One region of the Pedobacter sp. AC163 genome, then DNA from elsewhere that is predicted to be linked to it. Evidence: riboswitches for the same ligand, from Rfam matches in the RefSeq annotation. Region 1 holds a riboswitch; each other region holds the start of a gene.
What was found. A riboswitch is a leader RNA that binds a small molecule or an ion and turns the genes downstream of it on or off. The one in region 1 is predicted to bind S-adenosylmethionine.
Positions count from the first base shown of each region.

Region 1 (10,240 bases):
TTAGTCCAGGAAGTGATTCTGCAACCTGTTTTTTATCCGGTTTGCCTGCGATCACCTGATCATATTCAATGCCGAACTTATCGCGAAATCTTCCCAATGCTTTTTTTACATAAGCCGAATCCAGTTGCCGCTCATAATGAATCCCAATAACTTCAACGCCACGACTGCGATTTTCCTTGTACCATGGAGCGATAAATGCTGCCTCATCTACACAATTAGGGCACCAGGTTCCGGTAATCGTCAGGATCACAACCTTATTTTTAAATTTCTCATCCTTCAACGAGATCTTCTTTCCATTAACATCCGGAAGAGAAAAGTCAAGCGTTTTATACCCATCTTTTAAAAAAGTTAATTTGGTCGCATCCGGGAGGGCCGCATTTTGATTTTGAGTTCCGGTGAAGGGCGTATTCCCCCTGGCACTCACTACTTCTCCCACAATTTTACCGTCTTTTGAAAATGTGCCTTTGTAGTAAGCAGGGCTCGAACCGATGAAACCGGAAAGATAAAAATGGTTTCCATCAACACTGCCTTCAAGATAGCGGGAATCGCCGGTAATGCGGAGAAATGTACCTGTAATTTTATTTCCGGCCTGCTTAAAAAGTCCTACCGCATTTTCACTTTTGCCATTCTGTAACTGAAAAACAATATCGTATTTTCCAGAAAAATCTGCATCTGGTGCCTGGCCGCTGGTTGCAAACCGATATTGCTTTGCTTTACTGGCATACACAGGCAGTGGTTTTCCAGATCCATCCTGTCTCTTCAATACGCCGACAAGTGAATCTTTCTGGATTTTAAAAGCAAGAACATTGTCGAACTGATCCAGGTTAATCAACAATGAATCTCCTTTCCTTTTTACAACTCCCCCGTCGAAGCGCTCATCGGCATTTAAAAAGCTGAGAAAGGGTTGATCACCGTTTCTATTTTTAATTTCAAAATTAAATGGTACTTCAACACCGGGTTTGAGATTAAAGACACCTCTCCAGATTCCATCTGCCCGAAAAGATTTCGGAGATTCGACACTATTGCTTTTGATTTCATTTTTTGATTGCGCTGATGAATTATGTAGGAAAAGTCCTGCTACAACTATTAAAATATATTTTATTTTCATGGGATGCTGATCAATTAATAGCGCAAATGTAGGCATGATTAGCCTTAAGAAAAAAATATTTCAATAAAATCTATAGAATTACTAGACAATATGATTTTTCTATTATCTTTGCGCCAGTTATTTTAAAATACTTATCAAGAAAGGTGGAGGGAATGGCCCTGCGAAACCTTAGCAACCACCCTTAGGTATGGTGCTAATTCCATCCCGGAAAGTCCGGGATAGTTAAGTCAGTTGAAGGCCAAATCATTGTTAATGAATATGAGAGCACTCCTGATTTATAGGAGTGCTTTTTTTTATAAGCGGATTGCTACAATTGATAAGTGTTGATCTATCAGAAAAATAAATTAAATGGAAAAAACTAACGAGCAAAAATCAATTTACGCATGCATTTCAAACCGAAGTAAAAGAGACCGAATGCGAACGGGTATTTGTATAGACTAAAGTTAGCAAATACCACAAAAACTTAATTTTCATTATCAGTGTGTTAAAAAATTCGTCAAAAGCGGAGTGGAAGAGCTTTGCCAAAATTTCGCGACATCATCCCTTAATTAATCATCAACAATATCTATTATGTTCAACAAGATTAAGCTTCCGGCAATATTATTTCTGCTATTGCTTTCCCCATTCGTACGTGCACAAAACATCTCCATATCAGGCACGGTTAAAAGTTCATCAGGAGAAACTCTGCCCGGCGTTTCCATTTTTGTAAAAGGTACCAAACAGGCAGTAACAAGTAATGCTGCCGGCAGTTTTACCATTACGGTAACTGGCAAAAGCACATTGGTATTTTCTTATATCGGCTTCGCTACTAAAGAAGTGGAAGTATCTGGTGATACACAGGTGCTCAACGTGGTTTTAAATGATGCGGATAACGCTTTAGATGAAGTTGTGGTTACCGCTCTGGGCATATCGAGACAAAAAAAATCGTTGGGTTATGCCGTACAGGAGCTCAAAGGTGAGAGCTTGACTGAAGCGAGGGAAAGCAACCTGGTAAATGCGCTGGCAGGTAAGGTTGCCGGCGTGAGGGTAACCAATAGCCAGGGCGATATGGGTTCTTCCCGCATAGTGATTAGAGGAGAAACTTCTATTTCTGGCAATAACCAGCCGCTTTTTGTTGTGGATGGTATACCCGTGGATAATTCGCAACTCAATTCCGCTGGCGCAAGAGATTACGCAAATACAATTTCCGATATCAATCCAAATGATATAGAATCGATCAGTGTGCTTAAAGGCCCGAACGCAGCAGCGTTGTACGGCTCAAGGGCAGCGGCCGGAGTAGTTATTATCAAAACAAAATCCGGAAAATCGAAAAAGGGTTTGGGGGTCAGTTTTAACTCCAATGGGGTTATTGAAAGTTTACTTACACTGCCAAAGTACCAGGATGTTTTTGGTCAGGGATCAGAAGGCAAGTTTAGCTACGTAGATGGCAAGGGTGCCGGAACGAATGACGGTGTGGATGAAAGCTGGGGCCCGAGAATGGATGGCAGGCTGATTCCCCAGTTTTTTTCAAAAGGAGTAGCCGTTCCATTTGTAGCCAATCCAGATAATGTTCGTGATTTTTTTGAAACTGGCTATTCTCTTTCCAATGGCATTGCCGTTGAAGATGCCGGAGAGAAATTTGATTACCGCTTATCCTACAACAATCTAAAACAGGTTGGTGTGGTGCCTAACTCCGGGCAGGACAAGAATTCGTTTGCCCTAAACACAACTTTGAGGATTACGCCAAAGCTAACTCTAACAGCGAATGCAAATTACAGTAAACTTGGTTCTGACAACTTACCAGGAACAGGCGGTTCCAGGTCGACCAGTACCATGCTTCAGTTTACCTGGTTTGGCAGACAGGTAGACATTAATCAATTGAAAAACTACCGGGATGAAAACGGAAACACTTTCAACTGGAACAACAGTTACTACAGTAATCCGTACTGGGTGGCCTATGAAAATACAGTATCCCAAAACCGGAACAGGATTATCGGAAACATTGGCCTAAATTATAAAATTACTGACGGTCTTAACTTTAACTTCCGTTCGGGAACAGACTATTATAATGATCGTCGTAAGATCAAGATTGCATATGGTACCAATGGAACTCCCTTTGGCTCCTATACCGAAAGTGCTTTTACCGTGAACGAAAGCAATACCGATGCAACCTTGAACTACACTAAACAGCTTAATGATGATTTCAGCGTGGAAGCTTTGTTGGGAACGAATATACGTTCGAGATATATCGAACAAAATGATCAGAGTGCACCGAGGCTTGCTGTCGCTGGCTTATACACTTTGAACAATTCCAGAGATCCACTTACCTCTTCTAATAATTATAGTAAATTGAAATCTTACAGTGGTTACGCATCGGCGCAGATTGGATTTAGGAATTACCTTTTTGCAAATGTGACGGCCCGTAACGACTGGTCATCGACATTGCCGGCCCAGAACAGATCTTATTTCTACCCTTCCTTTAACGGAAGCCTTGTGCTGACAGAAGCTTTTGATATCAAGAACGAGGTGCTCGATTATGCCAAAATCCGTGGAGGTTGGTCGAAAGTAGGTAAGGATGCCGATCCATATCGCCTGATTAACACTTATTCTTTCAGTGCCCCTTTTGGGAGCAATCCTCAACTCAGCCCTTCGGCCACAGATTTGAATCCTGATCTGAAACCTGAAACCACGACCTCATCTGAATTAGGAGCAGAAGCTGTGTTGTTCAACAAGCGCCTTCGTTTTGATGTAAGTTTATACAATACCAATAGCTACGACCAGATTTTAAGTGTGGATGTTAGTCAGAGTACCGGATTCAGGTCCAAATTGTTAAATGCAGGAAAAATCAACAATAAAGGCGTGGAAGTACAATTGGCGGTTACTCCTATCAGAAAGCAGCTGACCTGGGATATTGATGTAAATTATGCCGCGAACAGAAGTAAGGTTATCGAGCTGGATCAAGCGGGGCTGTTGCAAAACTATGTCGTGGCAACAAACTCTGCTCAAGTCATCGCAGCTGTCGGCCAACCTTATGGAACGCTGTTTGGTAACGCTTTTTTAAGAGATGGCAGTGGAAATATCATCGTCAATGCAACAGGAGCTCCACAGGCTGATCCTACCAAAAGGGTTCTGGGTAAATATACACCAGATTGGATAGGCGGCATATCCAATACCTTCACCTATAAGGGTATTAGTTTGGGCGTGTTGATTGATGCCAGCTTTGGCGGCTCAATTTACAACGGCACCTATGCAACAGGAACCTATACAGGCGTGCTGGCCTCTACCCTGCCAGGCAGAGCGGCAGAATTGGGCGGAATTTCCTATTATTATCCGGGAAATGTGAAAGCAAATGGAACAGTAAGACTGGCTGACGGTGCTACGGCGCCCGCCGGTGTAACGGTTTACGATGACGGGATGATTTTCGATGGGGTAACGGCTGATGGGAAACGCAATGAGAAAATACTTTCTGCACAAACCTATTACAAGTCGTTTCGCACCATTGATGAGGCCAATATATTTGATGCTTCCTACGTCAAACTCCGCGAAATTAAACTGAGCTATAACCTACCCTCGAAATGGATACGTCCTTTAAGTCTGCAAGGCGTCTCGGTATCACTTGTAGGAAGAAACCTGGCGATACTGCACCGTAATGTAGCCGATATCGATCCGGAGGTAGCCTTTAACACTGGTAATGGCCAGGGGCTTGAGAGCCTTTCTAACCCAACAACCCGCAGCTATGGCATTAACCTGAACATTAAATTTTAATCCTATCCACATGAAAAATAAATTTATATATATCACTGCTTTCGTTTCAATTTTAGCAGCCTCCTGCGGCAAGGAACTCGACGAAGTAAACATCAATCCGAACGCTACTGAAAATGCACAGCCTGATTATGTGCTTACTGCTGCGATAAAAAACACTACCGATGCCTATTGGGGAACAACTAACAACATGAATTCGAGTCTTCTTTTTGCGCAACACTGGGCAAAGGTCCAGTATACCGAAGAAGATCGCTTTATTTATTCGAACAGTAGTTTTATCTCTTTATGGTCTACCTTGTACTCGCAAAGTATCACCGGTTTTAACAAGATCATTGAAATCGGAAATACCACCGCCAATCCAAATTACCGGGGTGTGGCTTTAACTTTAAGGTCCTGGTCATTCCTGTTGCTTACAGATGCCTATGGGGATATTCCCTACAGCCAGGCAGGAAAATTAGACGAATTCATTACGCCAGCTTATGACAAACAAAAAGACGTATATTTTGGCCTCTTGGAAGATCTGAAAAATGCTAAAAATGCTCTTGATCCCGCAGGGAAAGCCATTACAGGTGACATTATCTATGGTGGAAATATTGGTAAATGGAAAAAGTTCGCTAACGCTTTACGGTTAAGAATCGCTTTGAGAATTGCAGACAGAGAACCTGCAAAGGCAAAGCAGGTATTGGATGAAATTAAGGCTGATGGCGATCAATATATCAGTGACAATACGGATATTGCCCAACTGATTTATCAGATCTCCCCACAACAGAACCCGGTGAGTGCACAATTTGATACCCGTGATGATTACCGGATTAGCAAAACAATAGTTGATAAGCTGTCTTCGCTAAATGACCCACGGCTGCCAGTTTATGCAAGCAGAACACAAACCGCTACCCCTGAAGAATATGTTGGTTTGCCCAATGGATTAACCAATTCAGAAGCCAGTAACCTGGGCTTTGCCAAAACATCCAAGCCAGGAACTTATTTTCTTGCGCCGCAATCCCCTGCCGTAATTTTCAGCTATGCAGAATTACTTTTCGATAGAGCCGAGGCTGCTGCAAGAGGCTTAACTACAGAAAATGCTGCAGATCTTTATAAGCAAGGCATCATAGCTTCGCTGAAACAATTTAGTGTATCGGATGCTGCAGCCAATGCTTATCTGGCGCAGGCATCAGTTCAATATGATGCTGCTAGTTATAAAAAATCAATCGGTGAGCAAAAATGGCTTGCGCTTTTTGGTCAGGGTTTGGAAGCCTGGGCCGAGCGTCGCCGATTGGATTACCCGCAACTTACCGCTTCGGTGAATACCGTACTAAATGGCCAGATTCCGGTACGTTTTATTTATCCGGGTACGGAGCAATCTCTAAACGGACAAAGCTATAAAAATGCGGTGGCCAGCCAGGGTGCTGACCTGCTGACAACCAAATTATGGTTTGATATCAATTAGTTCTGGCTTTTTCCCAGACTGAAAAAGTATCTTGCCCTGGAAACCCACATGTTTCCAGGGCATTTTTGTAACAAAATATTTGACCGAGCCTGAGGTTAGAGCGCCTGCTCATATTTCTCCTTTTGCTGTATCTTCAACTCTCGTTTATCAAAAGGATTCGGAGCAAAGCGCTGATCCTGCAAGCGGTCATATTCCTTCACATAATCCGGATGTTCGGTGCCCATTACCCTATCCCAGAACCTGAAATACAGTCCATAGTTCCCCTTAAATTTACTGTGGTGCAGGTTATGGTGAACTGAAGTATTCAAAACTTCAAACGCCAGGGTGAAGCGAAACCATTTAGGCATGATTTCGTAGCCGAGATGGCCGTACACATTAATGATGAAACCTGTCACAGTAAACAGCAATATTGTTAAGGGGTGCATCGGCAGCAGCATCACAATCAGCACCAGAACAAAGCCTTCGGTAAAGGCTTCCAGTATATGGAAACTATAGGAAGTCCATGGTGACGGATTGGTACTTTTATGATGGACCAGATGGGCAAGTTTGAACAGTTTTTTATGATGTAGCAGGCGGTGCATCCAATAAAAATAAGTATCGTGGATTATCAGGCTCAAAACCAGGGCAACACCGATATACCATACCGGGAAATCATCGATCTGACTATAAATTCTGGTGTACTGCTTAAGTGGGGTGAAAATTAACACCACTGCGATGATTGAAAACACAAACGTACTCTGCATGGAATGCCATACCTCACGGATGAAGTCTTTTTTTGTTGCCGACTTTTGCTGAATTTTAAACTTATTCAGTTTAGCAGGCATCAAGAGATAAAAGAGCATGAAAGGAACTCCGGCAAGTACAAAATACCGGATGGCTGAAATACTAAAAATACCAACGGCGGATTCTATTATCTTTTCCATATCTATATTATTTTTGTCTCTCAAAAGTATAGAACAGATAGATTTTGCGCCGTTAACAAAAGATAATTTAGCAGCTTAACAAAAGATAATTTATGTCATTGCTTGCCTTTTGTATACATTCTTTTTCGAATACGGCTTAGAGAAACCGGAGTAATACCGAGCATCGATGCAATGTATTTATCTGGTACTCTGTTTACCAAGTCAAAACGCTCAGCAAGAAGTTCCCGGTAGCGCTCTTCTGGCGATTGCGTAACAAACGATTCCAGCATTTTTAAGGATTCCGCCAGCATTTTCATCAGGAAAAAATTACGGAGCGGTTCGTACTCCGGGTGTGTCTTCAAAATTTCCTCTAAAACGTCATAGTCAATCTGTAATAACTTTACAGGTTCAAGAGCACGGTAGATAAATCTTGAAGGTTGGCGGTTAATAATGGTATCGTGTGAGGCAATAAACTTGCCTTCGCCACGCAGAAGAAGAGTAGCTTCATCACCATTTTCCTTAATGATGTATACTCGAATGATGCCTTGTTCTATAAAAGCCAGTCTGCGGCTATTTTCGCCTTCGCGGATATAGGCTTCATTTGTTTCCAGCGACACAGCAGTGGTCATGGCAAATAAAGGCCCGGTATCCGCAGGCATAATCCCGGCTAAATCAAACAATAATTCCTGTAAGGTATCAATTGATGTTCTCATATAAATAATAGTGGTAATGAGCAATGGCTAAAAATAAAAATATAATAACAGCCTAGCAAAAGCTATCGCACGCTCCCGTCTTATTTTTGCAATCACTCAGATATCCTCAATAAACCTGAACAGCATACAAACTTAAATCCAGGAAAACAAAAATCAGGATGGAAGACATAACATCAGACATTTTTAATCTCAGTTACCGGAGAAATACGTTGCTTTATACGCATTTGTCAATACCCTACTTCACCTGGTTGTTAGCAGAAAACATTCTGTACTTAGCCCCGTTTTTCTTACGATGAAAGATGCCGGAAAACGATACAGCTGTGTAATTATTGATGATGAATTTAGTTCGATAGAGATAATAAAAGAATATATCTCCCAGATACCAAAACTTGAGCTCCTTAAATTTTATCTTGACCCAGTTTCGGGTTTGAAAGCCCTACAAGACGGACTCAAAGCCGATATCTTATTCCTTGATATCAATATGGAGATATCAGGATTGGATATTGCAAAAATGGTTCGTAATCAGGTAAAATCGATTATTATTACCAGCGGTCATGTTGAAAATGCCCTCTCCGCATTTGAAGTAAATGCAGATGCTTTTTTAGTGAAACCTATTGGCTTTAAAAGATTCCTTAACACGGTAAATCAGCAGATCGTAAAGAATGTTTCTGATTTAATCAACAGATGATGGTCGGCTTTCGCCTGGCTTAAGAAATCTAACTATAAAACTCTTCTCGAAAGAAGTTATTGAAACAAATGTTAAACCTTATAAATCATTCAACGGTAATTTACCCTATTCAATTTATCAGTATATAATTACTCCTGATTTCGTTTTCTTCTAAAATAATTTATTTTCTGTTGGAATAAGTATATCTTGAAACATCGGTGTCTTTATTAAAAAGTGCCTAGTAAAACATACGACAACAAGAGATTGCCTGTTAATGTCAGAGAAAGAACTTAAGATTTTATCGCTATTTGAAAACATTGAGCAAGGTAGCAAAGCTGCTTTCGATGAGCTTTTCATGCTGTATCACCATAAGCTACTGTGTTTGGCAAAACAATATATTAAAAATAAGGAAGGCGCTGAAGAAATCACATCTGAACTCTTTGTGAAACTATGGCTCAAACGGCACAATCTCTCTCAGGTGATCAATCCAGAAGTATATTTGTTCATTTCAATAAAGAATGGCTGTCTCAATCTGATTAGATCCGAAAAAAAGAGAAATTCTATCTTCAGCCTCTCTTCTTCTGCAGAAGAACCCATAAATCAAGAAAATTCGGGTATGGCTGATCAGGAGTTATACAAACTCCTCGATGACGCAGTGGCTGGGCTCCCAGAACAGCGAAGAATTATTTTTATTCTTATCAAAGAAGATGGATTAAAGACCAAGGCTGTAGCAGAAATTATGGGCATTTCGGTGAGGACGGTTGAAAACCAGCTATACAAAGCTGTCAAATCTTTGGCGGATACGCTGAGTCTATATTTAGGTTATCACCCTCAAAACAGGAAAAAGCGTAGCGTGGCTTCTCAATGGCTTCTTTCCTTTTTTTTCTAACCGTAGTGAGTAGTTTTCAAATTGAAACTGTCTTTAATGTAAAAGCATGGAGTGATGAACAGACAAAAATTCATTAAATTATTTTCCCAAAAAATTTCGGGTGAAATTAATGCCGAGAACAAAGATCTTTTAAACGTCGCAATCAGCGAAAATGAACATTATAAAGTATTGGCAGATGATTTGGAAAACTATCTGCGTAATCAACCTACAACCGTCAGTCCGGATCGTCAGCAGCAGTTAAACCAAATCTGGGCCACTATTGGGGCAAATGAAAATGAACAGTTCATGGGTAAATACAGCTATTCCAAACCAAATAAAATTGTCCGCTCGGCAATATGGATTAGATCAGCTGCCGCCATAATTATCATATTCTTCGCAGGCATATTGCTTTACCGACTTCTAAACAGGCAACAACCTACTGAATTTGAGCAGCTAACCACTCAAGAAGTGAAGACTTTTAAAATGCTGGACGATGGCACCAAAGTTTGGTTAAACAAACATTCAACCTTACGTTACAATAAGGGCTTTGGTGCAGGTGCAAGAGAAATAATAATAGAAGGAGAAGCCTATTTTGATGTAGTCAAAAACAACCAGATTCCGCTATATGTTCATGCTGGAAATATTGATATCGAGGTAAAAGGCACCGCTTTCAATGTCAAAGCTGAAAAAAATAGTAAAGATATTGAGGTAGCACTACTAAGAGGACTCATTGAAATTAGTGACAGACTAAACAAAAACAACCGCTTATTATTACGCCCTAATCAAAAAATTAT
Region 1 covers NZ_OZ409872.1:78,691-88,930, reverse strand. The annotation lists gene ACZZZK_RS00350 (peroxiredoxin family protein) at 1-1,108, opposite strand, end outside; SAM riboswitch class I at 1,237-1,337, shown strand; gene ACZZZK_RS00345 (SusC/RagA family TonB-linked outer membrane protein) at 1,679-4,852, shown strand; gene ACZZZK_RS00340 (SusD/RagB family nutrient-binding outer membrane lipoprotein) at 4,863-6,296, shown strand; gene ACZZZK_RS00335 (sterol desaturase family protein) at 6,392-7,219, opposite strand; gene ACZZZK_RS00330 (Crp/Fnr family transcriptional regulator) at 7,315-7,911, opposite strand; gene ACZZZK_RS00325 (LytR/AlgR family response regulator transcription factor) at 8,204-8,599, shown strand; gene ACZZZK_RS00320 (RNA polymerase sigma-70 factor) at 8,853-9,467, shown strand; gene ACZZZK_RS00315 (FecR family protein) at 9,522-10,240, shown strand, end outside.

Region 2 (10,240 bases), 2.4 Mb from region 1:
TAGAAATTCCAGCATATTCTTTATTCCTGAATACGACTGCCCACTCAAAAATAGGTAAGGCAACATCAAGCTTTAATGGGTAATTGCGGAGGTAATCTTTTAAATAGATATCCATTTCTTTTTGATCAAGAATGGAATTTTGCTCGCCATACTTACGCAGATTCCCCATGTTGTAACACATCAGCATGGCCTTTTTTACCGGGGGAATACCACTGGTCGACTTGTTTTTTACCTGATGTAATCTTAAGGTAACGGAAATAGTTTTGTTCTTCAGAAGCGGCTGAGCTTTCAGTTGATCAAGAAAATTGAAATACTGGTCTCTGGTGGTTTTAGTCCAATCGCAGTCTATTTGAAGTTCAGAATAATTCGTTTTTCCGGCCTGCTTAACTTTGGCATCAACGAATACTGCAATTCTACTGGCTAGTGATTTTATTCTGCTCGAATCTATGTCATTAAAAATATGGTTAACAAGAAAAACTACAGGAATGATGCCGATTGTTTTTGGAAGCGAATTGGAAAACTTTATAGGAGAAATAGGAACATCCTGTTGAAAGTCCGGATTAAAATCTACATCCATAATGCGAACGTAAAGCGATTTCGACTTAAATTTCTCGAGGTAATCAGTTTCAACTTTTTTGTTTTTATAGTTCGTTCGCCAAAAATAAAAAGTGGGGTGAACGATTGACTTTTGCTTACAACCGAATAAGAAAAATGTAGAAATCACTAAAATACTTATCTTGCGCATATCAATTTTATTGATCAAAAGTAAGATAAAATGCGAGCAGTTTTACAAAGAGTTACACAAGCAAGTTGCACGGTTGATGGCACAATCTCGGGCGAGATTAAAACCGGATTTTTGGTGCTTTTAGGTGTTGAAGATGCCGATACGACCGATGATTTGGATTGGCTTGCTCAAAAAATTGTTAATATGCGGGTGTTTGGTGATGAAAATGGGTTAATGAATAAAGCGTTGGCTGATGTTAATGGAGAGATTTTGTTGATTAGCCAGTTTACCCTATTTGCATCTACAAAAAAAGGTAACCGCCCAGGTTTTACCCGAGCCGCGAGGCCAGACACGGCTATTCCGCTTTATGAAAAAATGATCGAAAAATTATCGACTTTAATGGGCAGGAATGTGCAGACAGGGATTTTTGGAGCGGATATGAAAATTGCTTTGGTAAATGATGGGCCGACTACAATTTTAATTGATACGAAGAATAAAGAATAAGCCCCCACTCTCTAGAGGGGAGCTATAAGCAGTAATTGCATAGAGTTAAGGCAATATTTATGGAAGTTATAAATTCAGGGTTGTATGTGGGGGCAGATGACTCTACCTCAAGCAGGGAAAAGCCTACTTTGTGGAGTAAGGGTTTTCTTGTTTTCTTTCTTTTGCTCAAATTCGTATTAAGCTATTTGTTAGTAAATAATGTTTACGAACTTCATAGAGATGAATTCTTACACTTGGATCAGGCTAATCATTTGGCTGCAGGTTTTACTTCTGTTCCGCCGCTTACCTCCTTATTTTCGTTCATAATTAAGTTTCTGGGTAATAGTGTTTTTTGGGTTAAGTTTTTCCCAGCTCTTTTTGGTGCCTTAACCATATTGTTTAGCTGGAAAATTGTTGAACATTTGAATGGAAATTTACTTGCAAAATGCTTTTTGGCAGTGGCCTGCCTTTGCTCGACATTTTTAAGATTAAACACACTTTATCAGCCAAATTCATTTGATGTCCTAGCCTGGACAGCCACATTCTTTTATTTACTCAAATATTTTGATAATACAGTACCTAAGTATCTATATTTCTTTGCCATTTGGGTGGCGCTTGGGTTCTTAAACAAATACAATATTCTCTTTTTGCTAATGGGTTTATTACCAGCAATTGTAATTTTACCAACTCGAAAAATATTTACTAACAAGCATTTTTATTTCGCCATTATTTTAGGCTTAATTATCGTTTCGCCGAATATCATCTGGCAAATTAAAAATGATTTTCCGGTGCTCGTACACATGAAGCTGTTGGCTAAAACGCAGTTGGTCCATGTCAATAGAGCAGATTTCTTCATCAATCAAGTCTTTTTTTTTGCAACAAGTATATTTGTTTTACTTGCTGGAATCGGTGCGTTAATTTTTTATAAACCCTTCGTAAAATATCGATGGGTAATTTTAACGTATGTTTTTACGCTAATGATTTTTAGTTATTTTAAAGCTAAAGATTATTATGCTTTAGGTTTGTACCCTGTGCTGCTGGCTTTTGGTGCTACTTACTTCGGCTTCATTTTGTACAAACGTTACCTATTTACCACGGCACTCTTAGTTTTCAATATTGGCTTGTTTCTTTGGGTATTGCCCCTGGTGATGCCGCTATATTCGCCCAAACAGATTATAGCTAACCAAAAACGCTTTGAAAGAGTTGGTGTGTTGCGTTGGGAAGATGGTAAAAACCATCAATTGCCACAAGATTATGCCGATATGCAAGGCTGGAAAGAAATTGCTCATTTAACTGATTTAGCTTACGAAAAGGTAAGCGATAAATCTGCTTTGTTAGTTAGGGCAGATAATTATGGTTTGGCTGGTGCGGTAAACTATTATTCCAAATATGGCAATATCGGAGCTGTTTCCTATAATGCTGATTACTTGTATTGGTTTAAAATGAATAAAGCGATTAAGTATGTGATTTTAATTCGCGAAGCAGGTGAAGAGGATCCTGAAAGAAAAAAAGAACAGCCATTTTTTGAGAAGATCACCAAAATCGGGGAAATCAAAAATCCCTTTGCCAGAGAAGTTGGTGCAAGTGTATTTCTTTTAGAGGGTGCCAAAATAGATGTAAACAAAAGGATTAAACAAGAAATAGAAGAAGAAAAGCATGACCATTAATGAAGCGCAGGAAACAGTAGATCAGTGGATCAAAACTACAGGCATCAGGTATTTTAACGAGTTAACCAATACTGCTATTTTAATGGAAGAAGTTGGGGAGGTAGCTCGGATTATGGCTCGGAGATACGGTGAGCAGTCATTTAAAAAGAGTGATGAAGCGGTAAACCTTGCCGATGAAATGGCCGATGTGATGTTTGTACTAATCTGTTTGGCCAATCAAACAGGTATTGATTTGAGTGATGCTTTTCAGAAAAATCTCGAAAAGAAAACCATTCGCGATGCAGACAGGCATAAAAATAACGAGAAGCTAAAATAAGTCTAAGGTCTTTAGTCGGGAGTCCTGAGTTAAATAAGCGCTACTGACATTTATTTTTATTTGTCGAAATCGGCTTATGCCTTTCAAAATCCCCCTTTAGATAGTTGGGGGTACAAACTCCATTAAAGTTCTGTAGGCCACAAAGCGGTTTTTAAACTTGCTGTTTAATCTCTCTTGTAGCTCTGGAGCAAATTTGCTTTGGTATTCGTTGTAATTTTCTAAAGTTTCGGCAACATATTGTGCGCAATAAGTTACGCCTTCATTTGGCGAATCAAGTACCTTTAATAATCGATTGGATACAAACATCCCGGTAGCCATCACTTCTGGAATATGGGTTTCCTGCATCCATTGCAACCATTCTTCAGCTGCAGCATCATCTAAAATTAGGGTAACGTTATATAAAAGCATGTCGCAAAGATAATAAATGTGCCCAAGTAAAAGATAGATGAAAAACTGAATTTCTTATATTCGGCGATTATTTAGAGCATACTCATGATTGAAATTTCAACATCACAAACAGTAATGGATTTAGAAGGTATTATTACGCTTCAAAAAAAGAATCTAAGAGCCGATTTAACTGTGGAAGAAATTGAACAGCAAGGTTTCGTGACAGTATCGCACAAGCTTGATGATTTGGAAAAAATGCATCAGCATGAACCGAACATCATCGCCAAGGACAGTGAAAAGTTAATCGCTTATGTATTGGGGATGACGGAGCAATCGAAAAATGATATTCCCCGATTAGTAGAAATGTACGAGAGTTTCGATCACATTCAATATCATGGAAAATCGGTGGCTGAGTATCAATATATTGTTGTGGGCCAGGTTTGTGTTGATAAAGATTACCGTGGGAAAGGCTTATTTGATCAATGCTATCAGGCTTATAAGAATTTTTTCGAAGATAAATTTGAATTCGCAATAACTGAAATTGCCACTATAAATCTACGTTCAATGAAAGCGCATGAGCGTATTGGGTTCAAAACGATTGATACCTATACAGATCAAATGAGCACGGAATGGAATGTGGTGGTTTGGGACTGGAGATAAACTATTGAAGGTTTATCAAGGCCTGCTTAACTGCATTATCGGTTTGATTTACTGATCGGTAGTAGCCCACATCGCCAAGATAATAGCGACATAACAATGCTTTCAAATCGCTCAAAATTACAGGCTTAGCATTGTACAATTGAAAACGATCGATCTGTACGTTTTTGCGTTGAATATAACCTATAAAATCTTTAAAATCATTATCTCCCAACGTAAAAGAATTAATGTTTTGCTCTACAAAGCCAGCGTTATATTTGTTTGTTAATACATTGAAAACATAATCTGATAAAATCTTTTTGCTTACCAGGGTAGCATAAAATTTATTGTAACCAACGGTATCCAGTTTGACAAAAACATCTGGCTGTATGCCTCCACTAGGCTTTTGTTTTTTTACATTTTGTATGGCTACACCTTCTGCTTTTTCTATCGAATCCTGGAAAGAAGTGCGATCTCCGGTCAGTTCTCCATCCATCATTCTCTCATCCAACTCATGTTTGTAAGCATCATAACCTTTTTTGTACGATTTCTGGATGCTTCGTCCCGATGGCGTATAATACCGGGCAATGGTTAAGTTTAAAGCAGATCCGTCACCGAAAGAAAACTGTTCTTGAACCAGTCCTTTGCCAAAAGATCGCCTACCAACAATCACCCCTCTACCTAAATCTTGAATAGCACCTGCAACAATCTCACTTGCCGATGCGGTATTCTCGTTAATCAATACCGCTAATTTGCCATTTTGAAACGCACCGGTACCGGTTGAAAAATAATCGGTACGAGGTTCGTGTTTACCCTGGGTGTAAACAATGAGTTTGTTTTCTGGTAAAAACTGATCAGCTAAACCCGTAGCAGCAGAAAAATACCCTCCACCATTGTCGCGGAGATCGAGGATAAGCTTCTTCATCCCTTTGGCTTTTAAATTATTAGCTGCAGTAGCGAAATCATTATCGGTATTTGCTCCGAACTTACTAATTCTTATATATCCAGTCTCAGGATTAATCATATAAGAAGCATCAATGCTGCTAATGTTTACCTTACCCCGGGTAACCATTAACTTACTTTGTACCTGTGTTCCATTATGCATTAAAACAACGCTCACGCCACTTCCGGCTTTACCTCGGAAACGTCCGGTTAACTGCTCTTTTGGCAAGTTTCGCCCGCTTACCACTGCGGTATCAATACTCAAAATTTTATCTCCCAGTTTTATTCCGGCCTGATAGGCAGGCCCGTCTTTAACCACCCCAGTTACCATCATCGTATCATTGAGCATGTAATACTCAATGCCAACACCTTCAAAGTTACCTTCTAAATTGTTGGTCATATCTTGCGCATCGGTTGGAGGCAAATAAACACTATGGGGATCTAGTTGATGTAGAACGCTATCTATAGGTAGATTCTGTAAAGAATCCGTATTAATTTCATCAACGTAGTTTTTATTGATAATGTGCAGAATCTCTTCAAGTTTTCCGTCACTATTTATAGCCAACTGCGGACTTCGCTGAACGCCAAAACCCTGGTCTTTTATAAATTTTATCCCCAAAATCATACCTACTATTAAAATTACAGAATAGCTTATTGCAATCAGTAGGTTATTTCGGGTATTTTTTTTCATTAGCGTTGTGCAAATTTATGAAATTTAGCGGGTTACTATATTTTTTAACTGCATTTTCATGTCTTTTGTTTCTAATATTTAACATAAATTAACGGATGTAATTATTCTTACAGCTACAGGAAGATATATTTTTAAGTTTTTACGCCGCTTTTTAAAAAGAATTTACCGAATTTTATCAAAATTAAATTTATGAACAGAGTTACCGAGCAGGAATCTAATTATGATAACATCGACAAAATGTCGGTATTGGAGGTTTTGCAGGGCATTAATAATGAAGATAAGACCGTTGCTTTTGCAGTCGAAAAATCTTTGCCTCAGATAGAAAAACTAACTTCGGCAGTTGCCGAAAGAATGAAAAAAGGCGGTCGCTTATTTTACATTGGCGCAGGTACAAGTGGTCGTTTAGGTGTCGTGGATGCCTCCGAATGTCCACCAACTTATGGAGTTCCTTTTGATTGGGTTGTTGGAATTATTGCCGGTGGCGATACGGCCATTAGAAAGGCAGTAGAATTTGCGGAAGATGATGCCGAACAAGCGTGGAAGGATTTGGAAGAATTCAGCATCAATGAAAAAGATTGTTTGGTAGGTTTGGCCGCATCTGGAACTACACCTTATGTAGTTGGCGGTTTAAATACTGCCCGTAAGCACGGCGTTTTAACAGGTTGTATTGTTTGCAATACTGGTGGACCAATCGCTGCTGAATCTGATTTTCCTGTTGAAGTTGTTGTTGGCCCGGAATTTATCACCGGTTCAACCCGAATGAAATCTGGTACTGCACAGAAATTGGTTTTAAACATGTTGAGTACCACCGTGATGGTTCAGTTAGGACGGGTAGTAGGAAACAAAATGGTAGATATGCAGTTAACCAATAACAAATTAGTCGATCGCGGAACTCAGATGGTGGCCGATGAATTAAACATAGGATATGATGAGGCGGCAGATTTACTTACAAAATATGGAAGCGTACGTAAAGCGGTAGAGGCGGGACAACGACAACCACAGTAAATGAATGAATGATATAATGAGTGAATGATAGAGTTAGCATCGCCGTTAAATTCAGTCATTCAAAATTCACTCACTCAAAATTAAATATTAAAATGCACGAAATCGAGCCTTATTACCAGTGGAGAGATGATTATGTTTCGGCAGAAGATGAGCGCTCACCATTTTACAATACCGAGTATTCGGAAATTTACTTCGACAAACAAATTTATAATTTTCTACTGCATCCGCAGTGGGACGAATTCGGGTCGAACACCCTTTACATGAAGGTTTTGTATGCTGATTATGATCGCAGTTATGCCATTATCGAATTTATCGGCGAATGGAATGATGCAATTAATAATGATATCATGTTACTTAAACGTGATATTTTAGAATTGATGATGGACGAAGGGATTACCAAATTTATTCTTATTGGCGAGAACGTTTTAAATTTTCACGCATCTGATGATAGCTATTATGAAGAGTGGTTTCAGGAAGTAGAAGATGGATGGATTGTTGGCGTAAATTTTCAAGAACACGTTATTTCCGAATTTAAAGACAATAATATAGATTACTATATCAATTTCGGAGGAGCTTTTGACAATCTGCCGTGGCGTACACTTAAACCGCTACAGTTCTTCAAAAAAGTTGAAGAACTCTTGACAAAAAGATTAAACTAAATTGTTATTTTTAAAATCATTTAAATACACAAAATTAAAAATGGAACAACAAAATTATAATTATCAAACCAATAGTGTCTTTGTACAGGAAAACTCTGTATCGAAGAAGTTTTTTGCAAACGTATTCCTGTGGATGTTTGTAGCGTTGGCTTTATCCACTCTATCTGCTTTTTATATTTCAAACACTGAATCGGCCTTAAGATCTTTAATCGATTTTGAAACTGGAAGAAGAACTGCGTTAGGTTATGTGGCCATGTTTGCGCCACTTGGGCTAGTTTTAGTAATGGGGGCTGGCTTTTCCAGACTATCTTATGGCGCCTTGTTAGGTGTATTTGTCCTGTTTTCTGTGTTACTGGGCGTAAGTTTGAGTTTCATTCTCTTAATTTACACTGGCACCTCGATTATAACTTGTTTTGCTGCAGCCGCAGGGATTTTTGGTATAATGGCTGTTATGGGTTACACAACAAATATAGATTTGAGCAAGTTCGGCCCAATTTTAATGGTTGGTGTTGCCGGTTTATTTATAGCCAGTATTGCAAACATGTTTATCAAAAGTGAACAGTTTAGCTTAATTATGGCATTTGTTGGTATTGCTGTTTTTACAGCATTGACTGCATACGATGTTCAAAAAATTAAAAGAATTGGAATGGGAATTGAAGAAAGCGGAGAATCAATTCCATCTGCTGATACAAAGAAATTAGCTATAATGGCAGCCTTGTCGCTATACCTTGATTTTATAAATATCTTCCTTTTCTTGCTACGCATTTTCGGAAGTAGAAAATAATGAGCAAGTTTTTGGTAATCATATTCTTCATTTTAGTTGGCGGCATTATCCAGGCAATTACTGTGACTTATATTACAGATCATATCTTTATTAGTTGTTTGCCTAGTGCGTTTTTGATGGGATATTTGATTATCTACTACAACAAAAGATTCGGAAAAAGGGAGGCTGTTTAAAGCACTCAAACAAAACAATATTCTTAAGGCTGTGCAAATTTGCATGGCCTTTGTAATTTTATTTGGCAGCAGAGCGATAATTTTTGGAATTGATGTTGCTTTGTTGCATTTTTGTACGCTTATTAAGAAAGACGGAGGGATTAGACCCAACGAAGTCTTAGCAACCTGTGACCACACAAGGTGCTACATTCTATCCCGATTTTAATCGGGGGCAGATAAGTTTAGGATTACGATTCTCGTACCAACTTTTTAAATAAGCTTTTTTAGTACTTAGTATATAGTCTTTAGTATTTAGATAACAAATGCCAGATTACATATTGAGTTGAAATGTAGTTACATCTCGTGTCGAATGTCTTGATACTCGATACTAACTACTAAATACTAGTATGAGCATAAGAGAAGAATTAGAAAAACGTATTTTAGTAATTGATGGTGCGATGGGTACCATGATTCAGCGTTATACTTTAACCGAAGAGGATTTTAGAGGGGAACGTTTTAAAGATCATCCGTGTGATGTAAAAGGCAATAACGATTTGCTCAACATCACTCGGCCTGATATTATTAAAGCCATACATCTTGAATATTTAGCCGCTGGTGCGGATATTATCGAAACCAACACCTTCAGTACACAAAGAATTTCCATGGCTGATTACCAGATGGAAGATCTTTCTTATGAGTTAAGCTTTGAAGGTGCGAGGGTGGCAAAAGAGGCTGCTACTGAATTTATGGCTGCAAATCCTGATCGGAAATGTTTTGTTGCAGGCGCAATAGGGCCAACCAACAGAACCCTTTCTATGTCGCCAAATGTAAACGACCCAGGTTTTAGGGCGGTTTATTTCGACGAACTGGAAGCAGCATACTATGAACAGGTTCGCGGTTTGGTAGATGGAGGTTCTGATGTGCTTCTCATCGAAACCATCTTTGATACACTAAATGCAAAAGTGGCCATTGTGGCCATTAAAAAATATGAAGAAGTAGTTGGTCGTAAGCTCGAAATTATGATTTCTGGAACCATTACCGATGCTTCTGGAAGAACGCTTTCTGGTCAAACAGCAGAAGCTTTCTTAAATTCGGTAATGCATGCAAAACCTTTAAGCATTGGTTTTAACTGTGCTTTAGGGGCAAAAGAGATGCGTCCGCACATCGAAGAGCTGGCTACCAAAGCGGGTTGTTACGTTTCTGCTTATCCAAATGCCGGCTTGCCGAATGAATTTGGTGCTTACGACGAACAACCACATGAAACGGCTCACCTGGTAGACGATTTTATTCAATCTGGTTTTGTAAATATTGTGGGTGGCTGTTGCGGCACCACTCCTGATCACATTGGCTGCATTGCAAAGAATGCTAAAAAAGCTTCGCCACGGAAATTGCCAACTATTGAGCCTTTTATGCGCTTAAGCGGATTGGAGCCTGTAACGATAACGCCGGAAAGTATTTTTGTAAACGTTGGTGAAAGGACAAATATCACCGGATCTCCAAAATTTTCGAAGTTAATTTTAGGTGGCGATTACGAAGCGGCCTTAGCTGTTGCGCTACAACAGGTAGAAGGTGGAGCACAGATTATTGATGTGAACATGGATGAAGGTATGCTCGATTCGGAAGCTGCCATGACGAAGTTTTTAAATCTGATTGCCTCCGAACCGGATATCGCCAAATTACCTATCATGGTCGATTCCTCTAAGTGGTCGGTGATAGAAAATGGATTGAAATGTTTGCAGGGGAAAGGAATTGTTAACTCTATTTCGCTTAAAGAAGGCGAAGACAAGTTTCGTG
Region 2 covers NZ_OZ409872.1:2,517,956-2,528,195, reverse strand. The annotation lists gene ACZZZK_RS10855 (hypothetical protein) at 1-745, opposite strand, end outside; gene dtd (D-aminoacyl-tRNA deacylase) at 776-1,228, shown strand; gene ACZZZK_RS10845 (glycosyltransferase family 39 protein) at 1,288-2,874, shown strand; gene ACZZZK_RS10840 (nucleotide pyrophosphohydrolase) at 2,864-3,190, shown strand; gene ACZZZK_RS10835 (DUF4286 family protein) at 3,287-3,598, opposite strand; gene ACZZZK_RS10830 (GNAT family N-acetyltransferase) at 3,683-4,237, shown strand; gene ACZZZK_RS10825 (S41 family peptidase) at 4,239-5,846, opposite strand; gene murQ (N-acetylmuramic acid 6-phosphate etherase) at 6,036-6,851, shown strand; gene ACZZZK_RS10815 (hypothetical protein) at 6,944-7,510, shown strand; gene ACZZZK_RS10810 (Bax inhibitor-1/YccA family protein) at 7,551-8,294, shown strand; SAM riboswitch class I at 8,584-8,689, shown strand; gene metH (methionine synthase) at 8,854-10,240, shown strand, end outside.
Region 2: it holds a riboswitch for S-adenosylmethionine, as region 1 does, so the genes downstream of both, metH (methionine synthase) here and ACZZZK_RS00345 (SusC/RagA family TonB-linked outer membrane protein) in region 1, are expected to answer to the same signal.

Region 3 (10,240 bases), 230 kb from region 1:
CGGAAAAAGTATCAAGAGTAGATGCTCAAAAAGGCTTTCGCTACCATTTGTTTTTGCTATTTTTTATTTGCCACGGAAACACGGATTTACACTGAATTAGGTACCCTAGTTTTCCGTGACTGATTAATTATTTCTATGTTTTTAACCTTGGGTTTTTATTTTAAACCTTCCACCGTTCATGCTTCTGCCTGATTAGGCAGTATGCTGCAACTTGATAATTTTTTTGTTTCTGCTTTCCTTAATGAAATTTCCGATGATGTTTGTTAATGCATTAGTTTCGATCAAGAAACCATCATGACCATATTCAGAATGAATGGAGGCAAATTCCGCATCGTTAATATGATCAGCTAAAAATTTCTGCTCCGAAATTGGAAACAGGAAGTCATTTTCAATTCCTATAACTAGCGTATTTGCTTTAATTAGCTTCAAAGCCTCGGCAATTGATTTACGGTTGCGACCAACGTTGTGGCTATCCATTGCTTTAGTTAAATAATAGTAACTATAAGCATTGAAGCGGTTTATCAATTTCTCTCCCTGATAATTTTGGTATGATGAAGCCCTGAAATTATCCGTTTTATCGTTTACGCTTTCTACCTGCGTATTGCCATAAGCATGGTAAGTTCTGTAGCTCAAAAGCGCTATACTACGAGCGGTTTTAAGTCCCTTACTACCGCCATCTGGCTGGTTAGCGTAAAAAGTTCTATCGGTGGTAATCGCCAAACGCTGGCTTTCATTAAAAGCAATTCCCCACGGAGAATGAACAGCATTTGTAGCAACCAAAATAAGATTCTCAATTCTGTTCGGCTCAATTATTCCCCATTCTACTGCCTGCTGACCTCCTAATGAACCGCCAATTAATAATTTGATGTTTCCAATGCCTAAATGATCGGCCAATAGTTGGTGAGCAGATACAAAATCGCGGATAGTAAATTGTGGGAATGATAGATAATAAGGTAAACCGTTTACAGGATTGGTACTTAAAGGATTGGTTGTTCCGTAGTTCGAACCCAAAACATTCGCACAAATGATATAATGTTCTTCCGGATTAAACAAAGCATTTTGCCCAAACAGACCTTCCCACCACTCAAAAACATCGTCATTTGCGGTTAAAGCATGGCAAACCCAAATTACGTTATCTTTTTTGGCATTTAATTTTCCATAAGTTTGAAAAGCGATTTGCAAGTTTCGAATTTTCTTGCCACTTTCTAACTTAAACTGTTTGGGATAATTATACACCCCAACCTCTGAAGAGGTCTTTGAACTTCTATCGGTCATATTATTGACTGTAAATTTTTAAACATGTTTTGTTGCAACCCTTTCGAGGGATGGATAGTATTAGGCTTGTAAACTTTCAGCAGTTGCGTGAGCGCTGATAGTAGCAAAAGCCTGCTCAAAATCTGCTTTAATGTCATCGATATGCTCAATACCAACTGAAACCCTTAACGCATTTGGTTTTACACCTGCAGCTAATTGTTCCGTTTCACTTAATTGTTGATGTGTGGTTGCCGAAGGCTGAATAATCAGCGTTTTAGCATCGCCGACATTTGCTAAATGAGAAACCAGTTTTAACTGATCTATAACTTGGGTTGCATTTTCCTTGGTGCCATTTAATTCGAAAGATAAAACACCACCGAAACCATTGCTCAAATATTTTTTTGCCAGATTATTGTATTTGCTGCTTGCTAAACCTGGATAATGAACTTCTTTAACAAGCGGATGATTTTCTAACCAGGTGGCCAACTCCAAAGCATTATCTACATGGCGTTGTACGCGAAGAGATAACGTTTCTAAACCTTGCAATAAAAGGAATGAATTGAAAGGCGAAAGGGCAGGACCCAAATCTCTTAAACCCTCAACTCGAGCACGAATGATGAATTGAATGTTACCAAATGGGCCGCCGATGCCGAAAACATCATTAAAAACCAATCCATGATAACCTTCTGATGGCTCGGTGAACTGCGGAAATTTTCCATTGCCCCAATTATAATTTCCACCATCAACAATTACGCCTCCAATGCTGGTTCCATGTCCGCCAATCCATTTTGTTGCAGATTCTACTACGATGTTAGCGCCATGTTCCAAAGGTTTAAATAAATAACCTCCAGCACCAAAAGTATTATCCACGATGAAAGGAAGATCGTATTTCTTCGCAATTGCTGCGATCTTCTCAAAATCAGGAATGCTGAAAGCCGGATTTCCAATGGTTTCTAAGTAGATCGCTTTTGTTTTCTCTGTTATCTTTTGCTCAAATTCTTCAGGCACATCTGGATTTGCAAAATCTACATGGATGCCCAGGCGTTTGAAAGCCACCTTAAATTGATTGTAAGTTCCTCCGTAAATATGTGTTGAGGAAACAATGCTATCTCCCGCTTCTAAAATATTATGTAATGCAATAAACTGTGCCGCCTGACCAGATGCTGTTGCTAACGCTGCAACTCCACCTTCCAACGCCGCAATTCTTTTTTCAAAAACATCAGTCGTTGGGTTCATTAAACGAGTATAGATATTGCCAAATTCTTTTAAAGCGAAAAGATTAGCGCCATGTTCGGCATTTTTAAATCCATAAGAGGTAGTTTGATAAATTGGAACTGCTCTTGATCCTGTGGTTGGGTCTATTTCCTGGCCAGCGTGTAACTGTAGTGTTTCAAATTTATATGAAGTTGACATAATTCTAAATGATTGATTAAATGAATGTTGAAGATTGATTTCAAGCTTATGGTTATAAAATTTATCACCATAAATCAAGATAATTTTGTAGGGCGTATCCCGATCTATCGGGACCTTCCAATTTGAAAAAGAAACAAAGGAGGAAGATTTTTAAATTACTGTATGCAACAGCACATACAAGTAATCGCCCGCATATCACAACAAATCAATGAAATAGAAGAGTTCTCTACCTGATTGAGGTTTAGCTGAGGTTCGCTTTGCGATTGAAGATTTAGTATTTTCATCAGTTATAATTTATATCTCCAAATAACACCATGTTACTTGGTCAGGAATTGGCACCTTCTCTTTCTGAGGGTTGCCAGTGGGTCACGGAGCCAGTCTCTCGCCACTTCTTTATAAATCAATCCGATTAAAGATTGACTTTTATTCAGTTGTTCACCAAATAATATTTCAAATATCTAATTTAATTTCGAAACAACAAAATTAAATTCTGATAATTTGTTAAGTGCTTGTGAATCAAATTCGTAATTTTAATTTGAAATCATAAAATAAACTTAACCTTAAAAATTTTATGTTTGTCATACCTATCTAATCATGATGAAAAAAATAAAATCTACTTCCTTAGTACTGCTAATTGCAATATCAGGATTAACAGCTCAGGCACAATTCGGGGGATTAAAAGACAAACTATTAAAAGTTGGAACGGCACAAGGTGCTAAAGCTCTTGGTGTTGATAAATTTTTAAAGCAACCCGCTGCCATTACTACAGCATTTGAAGATGTAAACCGCGAGGGTGAAAAAATGCCTGATTTTAATGCTAAGGCAAAATTTCAGCCGCTATATTTACTGCCTAAAAACCCTGATGGAGGTTTCGTTTTGTGCGAGGGATTTTATGAAATGACAAATAAGAGCTACTGTTTAAAAGCCGGAACTTTTGCACCTTCGAAAGGGGATGGCTACATGTTTGCTCCTGTTTTAGGTCCGAAAGAAGAGATTGTGGTTGCCATTTTAAAGAGCGCAGAAAAACATCCAGAGGTGGAACAGCATGATATTCAAATTTTGCTTTGGACGATTATTGCCAGAACAAAATTTGCTGATTATGCAGGTACAGTAAAGCTAACAGCATTGAAACTTTTAACACCGAAACAGTTAACCCAACTGGAAGGCGGTGCCTTAGGTATTTTACCTTTCGATGTAATGGAAAAAGCTAAAGATCAGCTTCCCTCAGGGATTAAAGCTGTTTTCGAGGCTGAAAACAATATCCGTCAACTGGTTTCTTCTGGCAACTATACCTATGCCGATATGGAAAAATACGCCATTATTGCAGGTATGGCGCCACCAAGGGCCGATGTGCCAAGTGGTATTTGGACAAAACACCCTGACGGTTATTACGTTCGCTATTTTCCGTCTGGTTATTCGGTTACTAAAGTTCAGGTTTATGTACCGAAGGAGTTGTTGGCGAATGGAAATAAGATTGTTTATGATGCTGCCGGCGATATTGCTTGTCCTGCAAATACTGGTTCTCAGCGGTTGGCGCAAACAAACGAGCCATTAGAACCAAATTATTCTACGAAATTGGTAACGGTTTGTAATCCTAAATAGATTTTGAATATGAGCGGGATTGTAATTCTTATGGATTTGCAATCCCGCTTTTTGCTGTAGGCCCTATGGGAAAAATGAAGGGGTAAAGTTAAATAGTTTGCCACCCATAGGCTGCGATTTAAAAACAGAGTTTTGCCAGCAAGTGACTACTAGGTTGCTATTTGAAACACCGTTAGCAATCTTATTTCATTTGTTAAAACTCATAGTTTTAAGATTGCTTCGTGCCTCGCAATGACGGGCTAAGTTACCCAAGTGCTTGTTCTAAATCAGCAATAATATCATCCACGTGCTCCAAGCCCACGGAAATTCTTAAAAGATTTTTTGGGGTTTTACTGTCTGGCCCCTCAACTGAATAACGGTGTTCAATTAAACTTTCCACGCCTCCTAAGCTGGTTGCTTGCGCAAACAGCTTTACATTATTAACCACTCTGCTCGTTTCTTCTACATCACCTTTAACTAAGAACGACATCATTCCACCAAAATCCTTCATCTGTTTTTTAGCAATCTCATATTGAGGATGCGTTTCTAATCCGGGGAAGAATACAGCCTCTACTTTTGGATGGTTAACCAGATATTGCGCAACTAATTTGCCGTTTTCGCAATGGCCCTTCATGCGGTAAGCCAGGGTTTTTATACTTCTACAGAGTAGATAACAATCAAACGGAGAAGGAACCGCTCCACCGGTTTGTTGTATATTTTTTATTTTTTCCCAAAGCTCATCTTTTTTGGCAGTGACCAAGATTCCACCTAAAACATCGCTGTGGCCACCCAAATATTTAGTACTGCTATGCATTACAATGTCAGCGCCTAACAAAATTGGATTCTGTAGAATAGGAGAGGCGAAGGTACTGTCGCAAGCAAAGGTAATGTTGTTCTGCTTTGCAATTTTCCCGATTTCTTCAATATCCGTAATTTTTAGTAATGGGTTTGATGGGGTTTCTATCCAAATTAATTTGGTATTTGGTTTTATACTCGATTTAATTAATTCCAAATCAGTTTGATCAACAAAATCGAATTCTAAAACTTCGTTAAATATGGTGAGAAGCTGCTTTTTTATCCCCCAATACATATCATCAGGAGCGATAATATGGCTACCAGGTTTTAATGCCTGGAACAAACTCATTCCACAATTATTTCCTGAAGCGAAAGCTGCTGCATCTGCCCCATATTCTAATTTAGCTACAGTGTTTTCTAAAGCAGACCTGTTTGGGTTGCTCACGCGGCTATACATGTGCCCTCCGGGGTAGCCTCCATTCTCATCGCGAAAAAAAGTTGTCGATAAGTTTATTGGCGGGGTAACATCTCCGGTAGTGTTTTTAACAAGATTAGATGCGTGAATAGCAAGGGTTTCGGGTTTCATAATGATTTGATTGTGCTGCAATATAATCGCATTGCAAATTAATAATTTGCTGCTAATTTAAGGTTCGAAATTGTTTTGGCAAGATTTATGTAAACAGTTTCCCGAAATTAAATTAAACTAAAATGAAAAGATTATTTATAGCTATCGCAATAGCATGTTCTACTTTAGTAATGTTACAAAGTTGTTCATCAACTAAAAACGCTGCAACAGGTATTAGTGGCGGTAGAGGTACAGTTACCGGAACTTGGGTGTTAAACAACGTGGCCTTAGAGGGCTTGCCAGATCAAGCTGTTCAAGGTTTATTTGGAGAAAAATCTTACAAATGCTTCCAGGGAAGTACTTGGAAATTAACCAATAGCGGAAACGGATCATACACTTTACCAGCATCAAGCACTTGTGGCGAGGTAATGCAAACTATTTTTTGGTCGGCTACCCCATCAGAAGAAACTTTTCAATTTAAGAAAATCTATGAAGGTGATAAAGCTAAAAACGTTACAGAAGGATATCGCCTGGTATTAACACAACTTTCAAAAGGCAATATGGTAATGAAATCTCCGATTGAATTTGGGGGCAAAACGGCAAATATCGTGTTGACTTTCTCGCCGGCAGTAAATTAAAAAGAACATAAGGATTAATAATGAAAGCACTTCTGAAGAGATGTGCTTTTTTTGTTTAGCCACAGATTTAGGTTTAGGTTTTTTTGCTGCAGATGCACAGATTTGTTTTTAACCACAGGTAAAAAAGGATAGGCAAAGATTTGGGTTATTATTTACTTCAGTCAAGATTTTTTGCCACGGAAACACGGAGTGTCACGGAATTTGATGTACAAGTTTCTGTGGTCTCTGTGTTTCCGTGGCAACTGTAAAAGTAAGAATCTGTGTTTATCCGTGTCCATCTGTGGCTAATTCATTTTTTAGAAATTTAAAATCTGTAAATCTGTAGTAACCTAATCGTTTGTTACAACAAAATGATTTTCAAATCGCCCCAATATTGTACTTTTGTGCAAAATAAAATCAGGAATGAATACAACTGAGCAAGTTGAAAAAATATTAGCTGATACTTCATTATCAACTGAACTACAGAACATAGCACATAAAGTTCTCCATAAAGAACGGATTACTTTTGAGGAAGGCGTTTATCTTTATGAGCATGCAGAATTAGGTTATCTGGGAGTTTTGGCAAACTTCATCCGTGAGGAAAAACATGGTGATAAGACTTATTTCAATCGCAATTTCCATTTAGAGCCTACAAATCTTTGTGTTTATGATTGTAAGTTTTGTTCTTATTCCCGTTTAATAAAGCAAAAAGAAGAAGGCTGGGCCTTGACGATGGAACAAATGCTCGATATTGTTAAAAAATACGATGATGAGGCTGTTACCGAAGTACATATTGTCGGCGGTGTTTTGCCTCAATATGATGTGGCTTTCTATTCTGCATTATTTACTGCAATCAGGGCGCATCGTCCTGATTTACACGTTAAAGCATTAACACCCGTTGAATACCATTACATTTTCAAGAAAGCTAAAATTGATTATGCTACAGGTATGAAGTTGATGAAAGATGCTGGTTTACAATCTATGCCAGGGGGTGGTGCTGAGATTTTTCATCCTGAAATACGTGAGCAAATTGCTAAAGATAAGTGTACTGGCGAACAATGGCTTGCGATACACGAAGAATGGCATAAGTTAGGGATGAGAAGTAACGCAACGATGCTTTACGGCCATATAGAGGAGTTTAAACACCGTGTTGATCACATGGAAAAACTTCGTGATTTGCAGGATAGAACTGGCGGATTTCAAACCTTTATTCCTTTAAAATTCAGAAACCAACACAATCAAATGAGTAATGTGGCGGAATCTTCAGTAATCGAAGATTTGAGGAATTATGCCATCGCCCGTATTTACATGGATAACTTTGATCATATTAAAGCTTATTGGGCAATGATTAGTCGCGAAACTGCTCAGCTTTCACTAAATTATGGTGTTGACGATATTGATGGAACTCTCGATGATACGACAAAAATTTACTCCATGGCTGGTGCTGAAGAGCAAACCCCTGCAATGAGTACCCGCGAATTGGTTGAACTGATTAAACAGGTTGGGCGAAAAGCGATAGAACGTGATACCTTATATAACGTAGTTACCGACTTCGAAAATGTTGTTTTTGAGGAAGAAAAGAAACCAGCTTATTATAAGTTGCCAGTCGTAAATTAATGATAGAATGAGTGAATGAAAAATGAGTGAATTATTGTGATATACTTATAACATTCACTCATTCAAAAATCAATCATTCAATAATTTTAAAAAATGAAGCAAATTTATATTATCCGCCACGGCGAAACAGAACTTAACAGACAGGGAATAGTACAAGGCAGAGGTATAAATTCAGACTTAAACGATATGGGAAGAGCCCAGGCGGAGGCTTTTTACCAAAAATATAAGGATGTTCCTTTCGATAAAATTTATACTTCTGAATTAAAACGTACCTGGCAAACCGTTCAAAAGTTTATTGATTCAGGATTACCGTGGGAAAAACTTTCTGGTTTGGATGAACTAGCTTGGGGAGTTTGGGAAGGTAAGCCGAATACGGAAGACTCCAGAGATGCTTTTCGAGAAATGTTGCAAGCTTGGGAGGACGGTAATTACGCAGCCCATTTTGAAGGTGGTGAAAGTGTTCAAGATGTTTACGAACGCTTGAAACAGCCAATGGAATTGCTTTCCACAAGGCCTGAAGAAGAAACCGTTTTACTTTGCATGCATGGTAGGGCAATGCGTGTTTTCCTTTGCCTTCTTCTTGATAAACCACTAAGCGAAATGACAGAATTTCCACATCAAAATACGGTTTTGTATAAAATGGGATTTGAAGATGGAAAGTTTACCGTTCTTGAATTTAATAGTGCCATTCATTTGGATGGTTTAGTGATTGAGTAGTAATTAATCGTTCTTGCAAGGTACGAAGCAATCTTACTCTTATAGTTTTAGCAAACGCTTTAAGATTGCTAGGTGCCTCGCAATGGCGGAAACATTTAAAACAGTAAAATACCATTGAATAAGATTAAAATATCAGCTGTTGCTTATACCAACACCAAAGCTTTTATATACGGATTAGAACATTCTGATATCATTGATAAGATAGAATTAAGTTTAGATATTCCTTCAGATTGCGCTGCTAAAGTAATTAGTGGTGAGGTAGATATGGGTTTAATGCCTGTTGCTGCAATTCCCTTGGTTCCAAATGCGAACATTGTTGCAGATTATTGTATTGGCAGCGATGGTGCAGTTAATTCAGTATTTATTTTTAGTGATGTTCCTGTTAAAGAAATCAAAACTTTAAGACTAGATTCTCATTCCAGAACTTCAAATAATCTGGCTAAAGTGCTGTTGAAGTTTTACTGGAAACAAAAAGTAGCATTTACGACAGACCCCGCTGCAAAGACTGATGCCGTTGTTTTGATAGGTGATAGAACCTTTGGGAAAAAAGACGATTATGCTTTTGCCTATGATATGGGTGAGGAGTGGAAAAACTTTACGGGTTTACCCTTTATGTATGCTGCATGGGTAGCAAACAAAGAAATTTCTGCAGAATTTAAAGCAGAATTTAATGCTGCTTTGCAACTTGGTTTGGCAAATAGAAATGAAGTTTTAAAAACCTTACCACTTGTCAATAATTTCGATTTGGAGGATTACTTGTATCATAAACTTCAGTTTGAAGTTACAGAAGGCAGGACTAAAGCCTTAAAAATGTTCTTAGGTTATATTGAGGAGTTGGAGAAGGAAAGAGTATAAACCAAATTTTTTATATCGCTAATTCTTTAGCCAGTTCCAAAAATTCATAGTTTATCTGAAGGTTTTAGAAATGTTCAGAGTAGAAAAACCAATGTAAAAAGGCAATCCCTATTTTTGGAATTGCCTTTTCAATTTTAATGTGCTTTCATCTTTCCAGCAATGGTTTCGAGTTTACTTTTTAACTTTGAAAGTGCCCCATTAAGTGCCAAATCGTAGTTGTTTCCAAGATTAGTAACCGCGATAGGTTCTTTGCCGGCAATTTTTGCCTCGATTAAACAACGTTTGTCATCCAGGCCTTCTTTACTGCCGTTTTCGTCAGATAGATGTACCTCTAAGCGGGTAATTAGATCATCAAACCTTCCTAATGCATCGTTGATGGCGCCTTTAATTTTATCTTCGTATTCCTGGTGAATGGTTAAATTTTTGTCGGTATTCAGTTGAATCGTCATAATGAAAAGTTTAAGTTAAATATAACAGCTTAACAGTTCAGATGAAGAAACGTTTTTAAAATACGATAAATAAATGCCCCTTTCTGTAGATACGCTCCGAACTTATTTAGGACGAACATAGATTTTCTAAGGCTTTTGCTGAACAAACTTTGTTTTTAAACCTGATAGAAACGAACACGGAGTGCAACGAAGTAAAGTGGATAGCAGGGCTGCAGCTTCCGAGAGGTACAGAACTATTCATTTTCAAATAAAAGATGATCATTTAAGCTAGTAATTGTAAAACGTTATACGCCGATCCGCAACAGGATTATCGTATATAGTTACTTTTAAAACTTCTTTAACAATCTTTCAACTTTTCAACAAAACCGCCGTAGAAC
Region 3 covers NZ_OZ409872.1:312,171-322,410, reverse strand. The annotation lists gene ACZZZK_RS01480 (homoserine O-acetyltransferase family protein) at 193-1,275, opposite strand; gene ACZZZK_RS01475 (O-acetylhomoserine aminocarboxypropyltransferase/cysteine synthase family protein) at 1,336-2,667, opposite strand; SAM riboswitch class I at 2,959-3,069, opposite strand; gene ACZZZK_RS01470 (hypothetical protein) at 3,262-4,269, shown strand; gene ACZZZK_RS01465 (trans-sulfuration enzyme family protein) at 4,514-5,629, opposite strand; gene ACZZZK_RS01460 (lipocalin family protein) at 5,752-6,246, shown strand; gene mqnE (aminofutalosine synthase MqnE) at 6,649-7,842, shown strand; gene ACZZZK_RS01450 (histidine phosphatase family protein) at 7,936-8,559, shown strand; gene ACZZZK_RS01445 (menaquinone biosynthetic enzyme MqnA/MqnD family protein) at 8,674-9,414, shown strand; gene ACZZZK_RS01440 (HPF/RaiA family ribosome-associated protein) at 9,549-9,863, opposite strand.
Region 3: it holds a riboswitch for S-adenosylmethionine, as region 1 does, so the genes downstream of both, ACZZZK_RS01475 (O-acetylhomoserine aminocarboxypropyltransferase/cysteine synthase family protein) here and ACZZZK_RS00345 (SusC/RagA family TonB-linked outer membrane protein) in region 1, are expected to answer to the same signal.